3 regions of the Kocuria cellulosilytica genome follow, and region 3 is predicted to be linked to each of the others. Evidence: predicted binding sites of a transcription regulator. Region 3 holds the regulator's gene; each other region holds the start of a gene.
What was found. The regulator LexA, encoded in region 3, represses DNA repair genes until DNA is damaged. The targets are predictions, from matches to a motif close to TCGAACANNTGTTCGA.
Positions count from the first base shown of each region.

Region 1: RCG67_RS05715 (DUF6504 family protein) is a predicted target of LexA. The motif match lies at 1,857-1,872, and genes of this name have one in related genera.
Region 2: RCG67_RS15495 (hotdog fold thioesterase) is a predicted target of LexA. The motif match lies at 1,476-1,491, and genes of this name have one in related genera.

Region 1 covers NZ_JAVFWZ010000003.1:131,752-135,018, reverse strand. Annotated here, with positions in the region: gene RCG67_RS05725 (TIGR03885 family FMN-dependent LLM class oxidoreductase) at 1-351, opposite strand, end outside; gene RCG67_RS05720 (fumarylacetoacetate hydrolase family protein) at 573-1,412, opposite strand; gene RCG67_RS05715 (DUF6504 family protein) at 1,473-1,796, opposite strand; gene RCG67_RS05710 (GNAT family N-acetyltransferase) at 2,098-2,601, shown strand; gene RCG67_RS05705 (pyridoxamine 5'-phosphate oxidase family protein) at 2,834-3,265, opposite strand.
Region 2 covers NZ_JAVFWZ010000012.1:64,067-67,333, forward strand. Annotated here, with positions in the region: gene paaC (1,2-phenylacetyl-CoA epoxidase subunit PaaC) at 1-73, opposite strand, end outside; gene paaB (1,2-phenylacetyl-CoA epoxidase subunit PaaB) at 70-387, opposite strand; gene paaA (1,2-phenylacetyl-CoA epoxidase subunit PaaA) at 390-1,406, opposite strand; gene RCG67_RS15495 (hotdog fold thioesterase) at 1,617-2,108, shown strand; gene RCG67_RS15500 (phenylacetate--CoA ligase family protein) at 2,110-3,267, shown strand, end outside.
Region 3 covers NZ_JAVFWZ010000011.1:100,471-103,737, forward strand. Annotated here, with positions in the region: gene RCG67_RS15000 (ATP-dependent DNA helicase) at 1-593, shown strand, start outside; gene lexA (transcriptional repressor LexA) at 764-1,534, opposite strand; gene RCG67_RS15010 (LysM peptidoglycan-binding domain-containing protein) at 1,875-2,300, shown strand; gene RCG67_RS15015 (histidinol-phosphate transaminase) at 2,411-3,267, shown strand, end outside.

The DNA.
Region 1 (3,267 bases), on a different contig from region 3:
CGGCCAGTCCGGGGTGACGGCCCGCTCGTTGAGCTTCTGCCCGCTGCCCAGGGCGGTCCAGACCCGGCCGGGGAACATGCGGGCGAGGGTGGCCGTGGCCTGGGCGGTGACCACCGGGTGGTAGCGCCGGCCCGGGGCGTGCACGAACCCGAACGTCAGGTCCGTGGTGGCCAGGGCCGCGCCCAACCAGGACAGCGCGAACCCGGAGTGGCCCTGGCGCGGTGACCACGGCTCGAGGTGGTCGGAGCACATGGCCGCGCCGAAGCCGGCCTGCTGGGCGTGCCCGACGTCGAGCAGCAGCTGCTCGGGAGGGATCTGCTCGTGGGAGGCGTGGAAGCCGATCGTCGCCATGGGGTCCTCCGGTCGAAGGCGGGAACAGAGAAGTGGGAACGGGTGAGCTCGGGACGGATGAGCCCGGGACGAGTGAGCTCGGGACGGATGAGCCCGGGACAGGTGAGCTCAAGACGGATGGGCTCAGGACAGGTGAGCTCGGAACGGACGAGCCTAGGACGAGTGAGCTCGGGACAGACGAGGGCAGGAACAGGGCAGAACCGGGAGGGCCGGGTACCGGATCAGCCGGCCGCGGCCCGGAGGTCCTCGGCGGGGGTGCAGACGTTGCGCAGCTCGCCGATCCCCTCGATCTCGGTGACGACCTCCTGGCCGTCGCGCAGCCAGATCCGGCGGGGCTTCTTGGCCAGGCCCACGCCGGCGGGAGTGCCGCAGGCCACGAGGTCCCCGGGCTCGAGGGTCAGGAACCGGCTGAGGTACTCGACCAGCTCCACGGCGGAGAAGATCATCCGGTCGGTGCCGGAGTCCTGGTGCAGCACGCCGTCCACGGTGCAGCGGATCGCCAGTCCCGCCTCGGGGTCGACCTCGTCGGGGGTGACGACCACGGGACCCACCGGGGTGGTGCGGTCGAAGTTCTTGCCCTGGAACCACTCGGAGGTCCGGCCCTGCCAGTCCCGCACCGAGATGTCGTTCATGACGGTGTACCCGGCGATCGCGGCCCGCGCCCGGTCGAGCGTGGCGTGGCGCAGGGACGAGCCGATCACCACGGTGAGCTCGGCCTCCCAGTCGATCTTCTCGGACTCCTCCGGCATGGCGATGGGGTCGGTGGGGCCGATGAGCGCGGTGGCGTACTTCGCGAAGATCGTGGGGTGCTTCGGGATCTCCTGGCCGACCTCCTCCGCGTGGTCGTAGAAGTTCAGGCCGGCGCACAGGATCTTGCCCGGGCGCAGGACGGGGGTCGCCAGGTCCGCCGGGGCCGGCGCGGGACCCGGCTCCCCCGGCAGGTGCAGGTCGCCCCCGGCCAGGAGGGCCCCGACGTCGGGAACGGGGAGGTAGACGGTCCGCCCGTCCTCCTGCCGGAAGGCCTGGGTGGTGCCGTCGCGTCGCACGGTGCCGAGTCTCACGGATGCTCCCTCACGTTCTGCGGTGCGGTCTCCGTCCGATCCTATGCACCCCCGGTGCGCCTATGCACAGCGCACCACCTGCGCCCCCGAGGCGCTCGTGGCCGCGAGCAGCCGCCAGCGGCCGGTGTCGAGGGTGTGGACGAGCTCGAGGGTCAGCAGCTCGGAGCGGGCGTTCAGCTGGACCTGGACCCGCCACATCTGCTGGTCCACCGCCCCGATCCCGCGGTCCTGGGGCAGCCGCGCGTCCTCGGACCACCAGGCGCGGCGCTCGTACCAGCGGACGGGGTCCTGCGCCACCAGGTAGCTCCGCCCGCGCCACCGCACGCCCACCGGCACCCCGTCCGTGTCGCAGTCCACGTCCACGCTCTCCGTCAGGAAACCCACGACGGCTCCTCTCTTCCTCGGCCGGCGCCCGTCCCGCGGTGCGCCCTGTTCCCTGGAAGCTAGAACACCTGTACGACACGCTAACCCCGGAGAGCACAGCAAGGGAACAGATGTTCCCTGCGGTGCACTGTTCGTGGCAGTCGTTCGCATTCGCAATTCAAGGGCGGGGAGCATGGACAAGCCCAGCGAAATGGATACGCTGAGAGCACGGAGGGCGTGCCCTGCGCGACCCGCCCGGACGTCCCTTGTCCCTCGTCCGCCCCGCCGGCATCCGCCGGCGTCGACCTCACGGAGGCCTCCCATGACCGGAACCATCACGCTGATCGCCCACACCGCGCAGAACACCAGGACCCCTGCGGTGACCCTGCGTCCGGCCGCCCCGGAGGACGCCGAGAGCCTCGCCCAGCTCTACTACTCCTCCTACGAGCAGGGCGGGGTCTCCAGCCTGGAGGAGGCCCGCGAGGTGATCCGGGGGGTCTTCGACGGGGAGTACGGGCCCTTCCTCCCCGAGGCCTCGCCGGTGGTGGTCGACGACGACGGGACCGTGGTGGCCGCAGCGCTCGTGCTGGCCCGGCGGGTCGGGGAGGACCTCCCCGAGGTCCCCTACATCTTCGAGCTGTTCACGGCGGCCTCCCGCCGGCGGCAGGGCCTCGCCGAGCAGCTCGTGCGCTGCGCCATGAGCACCCTCTACGACAACGGCCACGACCAGGTCTGCCTGCGGATCGCCGAGGACAACGCGGCGGCGCTCGCGCTCTATCTCACGCTCGACTTCAACCGCTGGGTCCCCGAGACGGACTACGTCTGAGCCCGGCCGGCGCTCCGGAGCCGGGGGCGCGCGGACGGCGCCCCGGGAGTCACCGCCCCCGGGAGTCACCGCATCAGGAATCACCGCCTCAGGAAGCACCCAGGAGCCACCGCCTCAGGAATCAGCACCCCAGGAATCACCGGAGAGACGCCGGACGGAGACACCGGCAGAGATGCCACGGGGAAGGCCCGGGGTCCGCAGCAGCGGACCCCGGGCCTTTTCCGTGGCCGGGTCAGAGCGCGAACTCCTCCCGGACCGGGGGCTCGACGGCGACGTCGACGAACCGCGCCCAGCGCAGGCCCACCTCGACGAGCCGGGTGGACTCGGGCTCGTGGCCGCCGGAGCCCGGGTGGCGGGCCTCCAGCCGCTGCCCGGCCTCCTGCGCCGCGTCGCCCTCGAGCACCGCGGCGTCGCCCTCGAGCTGGAACTCCTGGCCCGTTCCGGAGACCAGCACCAGGGAGACCCTCGGGTCGGCGCCGATGTTGGAGAACTTGCGGCTCGCGATGTTCGTGCCGAAGACCAGGCGACCGTCGTCGTCCGCCACGAGGTTGACCCAGGCGGACTCGGGGTGTCCCTCGTCGCTGTTGGTCGCCACGACGCCACCGCCGTGGGCGCGGACGAAGTCCACGATGCGGCCGACGGCGTCCGGTGAGGCAGAGGTCATGG
Region 2 (3,267 bases), on a different contig from region 3:
CCGCGATGTCCTCCGCGGTGATCGCCTCGCCGGCGCTCTGCCGGGTCGCGGAATCGTGGGATGCAAAGCTCACAGGTGCTTCACCCCTTCGCTCTTGGTGTAGTACGTGGCGTGGCGGTAGCTCTTGCCCTGCGCGGACTCGAAGAAGCCGCCCTTGGAGTCGGGGTCCGACGCGGTGATGGCCGCGGAGGGCACGACCCACACGGAGGTCCCCTCGTTGCGGCGGGTGTAGAGGTCCCGGGCGTTGCGCACGGCCATCGTGGCGTCCGGGGCGTGCAGGGATCCGGCGTGGACGTGGGAGAGCCCGCGCGAGGACCGCACGAACACCTCCCACAGGGGCCACTCGTCCGAGGGCGCGCCGATCGGGCTCACGGTGTTCTCGCTCATGCTCAGGCTCCGATGAGTTCGGCGGAGCTGCGCTCCGCGGCGGTCTTGCGGGCATAGGCGGCGGCGGCCTCGCGGACCCACGCGCCGTCCTCGTGCGCCGTGCGGCGGCGCTGCATGCGCTGGAGGTTGCACGGGCCCCGGCCGCCGACGACGGCCTTGAACTCGTCCCAGTCCAGCGGGCCGTAGTCGTAGTGGCCGCGCTCCTCGTTCCACTTGAGGTCCGGGTCCGGCAGGGTGAGGTCCAGCGCCGCGGCCTGCTCGACGATCATGTCCACGAAGCGCTGGCGCAGCTCGTCGTTGGAGAAGCGCTTGATGTTCCACGCCATGGACTGCTTCGAGTTGGGCGAGTCGTCGTCCGGGGGGCCGAACATCTGCAAGGAGGGGCCGTAGAAGCGGTTCACGGCGTCCTGCGCCATCTGCTTCTGGGCGGGCGTGCCGTGCGAGAGCTCGTAGAGGATCTCCCAGCCCTGGCGCTGGTGGAAGGACTCCTCCTTGCAGATGCGCACCATGGCCCGGCCGTAGGGGCCGTAGGAGGCCCGGCACAGCGGGACCTGGTTGGCGATCGCCGCGCCGTCCACGAGCCAGCCGATGGCGCCCATGTCGGCCCAGGTGCGCGCCGGGTAGTTGAAGATCGAGGAGTACTTGGCGCGGCCGTCCAGCAGCTGCTGGTTGAGCTCGGAGCGCGGCGTGCCCAGGGTCTCGGCGGCGGAGTAGAGGTACAGCCCGTGGCCGGCCTCGTCCTGCACCTTCGCCATGAGGATGGCCTTGCGCTTGAGGGACGGCGCCCGGGAGATCCAGTTGCCCTCCGGCTGCATCCCGATGATCTCGGAGTGGGCGTGCTGCGAGACCTGGCGGACCAGCGTCTTGCGGTAGGCGGCGGGCATCCAGTCGCGCGGCTCGATCCGGGAGTCCTCGGCGATGATGCGGTCGAAGTGCTCCTCGCCCGCGCGGTCGAGCTCGGCCTGCTCGGCCGCGTCCGCGGCGGGCACTGCGTGGAGGCCCGTGTTCTGCGTAGTCATGGTGTCCCTCTTCCGACGAGATGGCGCCGCGGGGCGGGAGGGCCGCACGCGACTAACTGACCGTTCGTTCAGAATATGTGTCCGTGCAGGCTCCGTCAACAGGTGGCTCCCGAGTTCGGCAGGATGCTGTCGAGCGACGCCCGGGTTGACATGGACGGCGGAGTGGGATTGTCTACTGAACATTCGGTCGTGAATTGTGAGGAGAGTTACATGTCCCAGGGCCATCCGATCCTCGCGGGGGACCACACCTCGCGCTGGATGGGCATCACCGTGGACCGTGCCGAGTACGGCCACGCACAGATCCGCATGACGCTGCGGGAGGAGATGCTCAACGGGTTCGGCATCGCCCACGGGGGCATGGTCTTCGCCTTCGCGGACACCTGCTTCGCCCTCGCGTGCAACGACCCGGCCGGTGACGGCAGCACCATCACGGTGGCCGCGGGGGTGGACATCAACTTCCTGGCCTCGGCCCACCGCGGGCAGGAGCTCACCGCCGTGGGGACCGTGCGCGCCCAGGCGGGGCGCAGCGGCGTCTACGACATCCAGGTCCTGGCCGGCGACCGGCTCATCGCCGAGTTCCGGGGCCGCAGCCGCACCATCCCGAACCCGGCCCGGCGCGCCGCCGCGCCCGCCGGGGACCCGGCCCAGCAGCCCGTCCTGCAGCCCGTCCAGCCGTCCGTCCCGCAGCCCGAGGAAGTGTGACATGACCGAGTGCTCCGTCCCGAACCCCTACACCCCCGCCCCCGCTCCCGCGGACCGGTCGCAGCCGGACCCCGAGGAGACGATGAGCCGGGACCAGGTCGAGTCCCTGCAGGTCGAGCGGCTGCGCTGGACCCTGCACCACGCCTACGAGAACGTCCCCGCCTACACCGAGCTCTTCGACGGCCACGGGGTGCACCCGGGCGACTTCAAGGAGCTCGAGGACCTCCGGCTGTTCCCGTACACGGACAAGGAGTTCCTGCGGAAGGCGTACCCGTTCAAGTCCCTCGCCGTGCCGATGGGCGAGGTCCGGCGGATCCACGCCTCCTCCGGCACCACCGGGCAGCCCACCGTGGTGGCCTACACCCAGAACGACCTCGACACCTGGGCGGGTCTCGTGGCCCGCTGCTTCCGGCTCTCCGGCGTGCGCCCCGGCGACAAGGTGCACAACGCCTACGGCTACGGGCTGTTCACGGGCGGGCTCGGCGCCCACTACGGCGCCGAGCGCCTGGGCTGCGCCGTCATCCCGATGTCGGGCGGGCAGACCGAGAAGCAGGTCCAGATGATCCGGGACTTCGAGCCCGAGGCCATCCTCTCGACCCCGACCTACCTGCTGACCATCGCGGACGGCTTCAAGAAGCTCGGCCTGGACCCGCGGGAGACGTCCCTGCGCACCGCGGTGCTCGGGGCGGAGCCCTGGACCGAGGAGATGCGCCGGGAGATCGAGACGGCCTTCGACGTCGACGCGTGCGACATCTACGGCCTCTCGGAGGTCATGGGCCCCGGCGTGGCCGGGGAGTCCGCCGCGTCCAAGGACGGCTCGCACATCTGGGAGGACCACTTCCGCCCCGAGATCATCGACCCGTTCACGGACGAGGTGCAGGAGACCGGCCGGCCCGGCGAGCTCGTGTTCACGGCGCTCACCAAGGAGGCCCTGCCGATCATCCGCTACCGCACCCACGACCTGACCCGCCTGCTCCCCGGCACGGACCGGCCCGGGCACCGGCGGATGGGCCGGATCACGGGCCGCTCCGACGACATGATCATCCTGCGCGGGGTCAACCTGTTCCCCTCCCAGATCGAGGAGCTCGCCCTCCAGGTGCCGGAGCTGAGCCCGCACTTCACGCTCGAGATCACCCGCCCGCACCGGATGGACCAGATG
Region 3 (3,267 bases):
ACCTGGAGAAGCCCGGCCGCCGGCTCACGGAGGCCCAGCTGGACGAGATGCTGGCGCTGCTGGAGGCCTCCCGGGGCGGGGCCCTCGGGCTCTTCTCCTCCCGCCGGGCCGCGGAGGAGGCGGCCGAGGCCCTGCGCGCGCGCACCGACCTGCCGATCCTGTGCCAGGGGGAGTCCTCGCTCGCGGGCCTCGTCCAGGAGTTCACCGACGACCCCTCGACGAGCCTGTTCGGCACGATGAGCCTGTGGCAGGGCGTGGACGTCCCGGGGGCCTCCTGCCGGCTCGTGATGATCGACCGGATCCCCTTCCCCCGCCCGGACGACCCGCTGGCGAGCGCCCGCAGCCGCGCCGCGGAGCGGGCCGGCGGCAACGGCTTCATGTCCGTCTCCGCGACGCACGCGGCCGTGCGGCTCGCCCAGGGGACCGGGCGGCTCATCCGCACGGGCGGGGACCGGGGCGTCGTGGCGATCCTGGACTCGCGGATCGCGACCGCCCGCTACGGCGGCTTCCTGCGGGGCTCCCTGCCGCCGCTGTGGACCACCACGGACCGCTCGGTGGTGCTCGGGGCCCTGCAGCGCCTCGCCACGGGCTGAGCAGGCCCGGCGCCGACCGGGTGCCGCCCCCGCCCGGACGTCCGCGCGGGCGGGGTGCGAACCGGCCGGGCCCGGCCGGCGCGTTCGACAGGGGGGCCGCACGACACCGGGCCGCACGGCACCGGGCCCCCGCCGGCGGCGGAGGCCAGGGCACCGGGGAGCGCGGCGGCTCAGAGGCTGCGCAGCACCGAGACGACCTTGCCCATCACGGTGGCGTGGTCGCCGAGGATCGGTTCGTAGCGGGTGTTCTGCGGCAGCAGCCACGTGTGGCCGTCCCGCTGGCGGAAGGTCTTGACCGTGGCCTCGTCGTCGAGCAGGGCCGCCACGATGTCCCCGTTGTCGGCGGCGCTCTGCCGCCGCACCACCACCCAGTCGCCGTCGCAGATCGCGGCGTCGATCATCGAGTCGCCCTTGACGCGCAGCATGAACAGCTCGCCGTGCCCGACCAGCTGGCGGGGCAGCGCGAGGACGTCCTCGACGGCCTGCTCGGCCGTGATCGGCCCGCCGGCGGCGATGTGGCCGACCAGCGGGACCATCGTCACGTCCGCCGAGGTGGACAGCTCGGCCACGGAATCGGGGCCCGCGGCGCGGCCGGCGGGCGCCGCCGCGGTCTCGGCCGCCGGTTCGGGGGCCTCCGCGCCGGCGGTCCCGCGCAGCTGCAGCGGCGTGAGGACCTCCATGGCCCGGGGCCGCTTGGGGTCGCGGCGCAGGTAGCCCAGCTTCTCGAGCTGGGAGAGCTGGTGGGTGACGCTCGAGAGCGAGGCCAGGCCCACGAGGTCCCCGATCTCCCGCATGGACGGCGGATAGCCGTGCTCGGCGATGGAGCGCTGGATGGCCTCGAGGATCGTGCGCTGGCGCACGCTGAGCCCGCGGCTGCGCGAGCGCGCCCCGGGGCGGGCGCCCCGGGCGCGGGGCTCCTCGGGGGTGGGGGGCTGGGCCATGGGAGCGTCGTCCTTTCCCGTCCGGCTGCCGGTGCCGCCGGTCCTCACGGTCCCGGTTCCGATGTCGGACCCGGGTGGTTCGATGGATCCCGGTCGGCAGGCGCAGGGGGTCCGCAGCGCGCGCCGGCCCGAGGCCCGAACACGTCCTCAGCCTAGGCGACACGCCGTGGGTGTTCAAACATATGTACGAGCCGGTGTCGACAGCGTTCGCAGGCACGTGCTAGACATGGGTCATCGGTATTCGAAAGTATGTTCGATCGAATGGAGGCCCGCACGGGCCGTCGACCGGACCGGTGTTCGAGATCGCCCGCCCGTGCGGGAACGTCAAGGAGTTCATGTCATGAGTGCCAGTGCCACCCTCAGCGCCGTCGTCGAGCGCCGCCGCGGTTCCGCGGCGGCGGGCGGCCTCGGCCGTGCGGCCCGGCGGGCCCGCCCCGCCGGCTCCGGCTCCCGCACCCCGCTGACCCTCACCCGCCGAGGCCGCCTGGTGTTCCTGGGCCTGCCCGTCCTCGCCGGCTCCGCCGCCCTCGTGGTGCTGGCGGTGATCTTCCTCGTCCCCTCGACGGCCACGGCCACGAGCGAGCCTGTCCCGGGCCCCGGGACCGAGCAGGTCACCGTCCATCCCGGGCAGAGCCTGTGGGAGCTCGCCGTGACCGCGGACCCGGACCGGGACCCGCGGGAGGTCATGGACGAGATCGTGGAGCTCAACGATCTGGACAGCTCCGTGCTCGTGGCCGGCCGGCCGCTCGAGGTCCCGGCCGCCTGAGCCGCCCGCCCGGTCCGGCCGGCCGCGCGTGGCCCCGGGCCGCCGCGGGAGCCCCGGGTCCGTGACGGGTCCTGGGCCGGAGGGCCCGGGCGGAGCACTAAACTGTCCGGGTGACGCAGAACCTGGACCGACTCAACGCCCTCCCGCTCCGCGACGACCTGCGCGGCAGGACGCCGTACGGCGCCCCGCAGCTCGACGTCGCCGTGGCGCTCAACACCAACGAGAACACCCATCCGGTCCCCGCGGACGTGCACGCGGCGATCGTCGAGGAGGTCACCGCGGCGGCCTGGGCCCTCAACCGGTACCCCGACCGCGAGTTCACCACCCTGCGCGAGGAGCTCGCGGCGTACCTCGGCCACGGGCTCGGGGCCGAGAACCTGTGGGCGGCCAACGGCTCCAACGAGATCCTGCAGCAGATCCTGCAGGCCTTCGGCGGCCCCGGCCGCACCCTGCTCACCTTCGTCCCGACCTACTCGATGTACCCGCTCCTGGCCTCCGGGACGCACACCGCCTTCGTCGCGGGGGAGCGGGCGGCGGACTTCGGGCTGTCCCCGGAGTCCGCTGCCGAGCAGGTGCGCCGGCACCGGCCGGACGTCGTCTTCCTGTGCTCGCCCAACAACCCGACGGGCACGGCGCTGGGGGCGGACGTGGTGACCGCGGTGTACGAGGCGGGCGAGGAGTTCCGCACGGTCGTGGTGGTGGACGAGGCCTACGCCGAGTTCTCGCACGGCGGCACCCCCACCGCGCTCACCCTGCTCGAGGGCCGGCCCCGCCTGATCGTCTCCCGCACCATGAGCAAGGCGTTCGCGCTCGCCGGCGCCCGCCTCGGCTACTTCGCGGCCGCGCCGGAGGTCGCCGATGCCGTGCGTCTCGTCCGGCTGCCGTACCACCTCTCGGCCGTCACCCAGGCCACGGCCCTCGCGGCGCTGCGCCACTCGGGGTCGCTGCTGGCCAACGTCGAGGACAT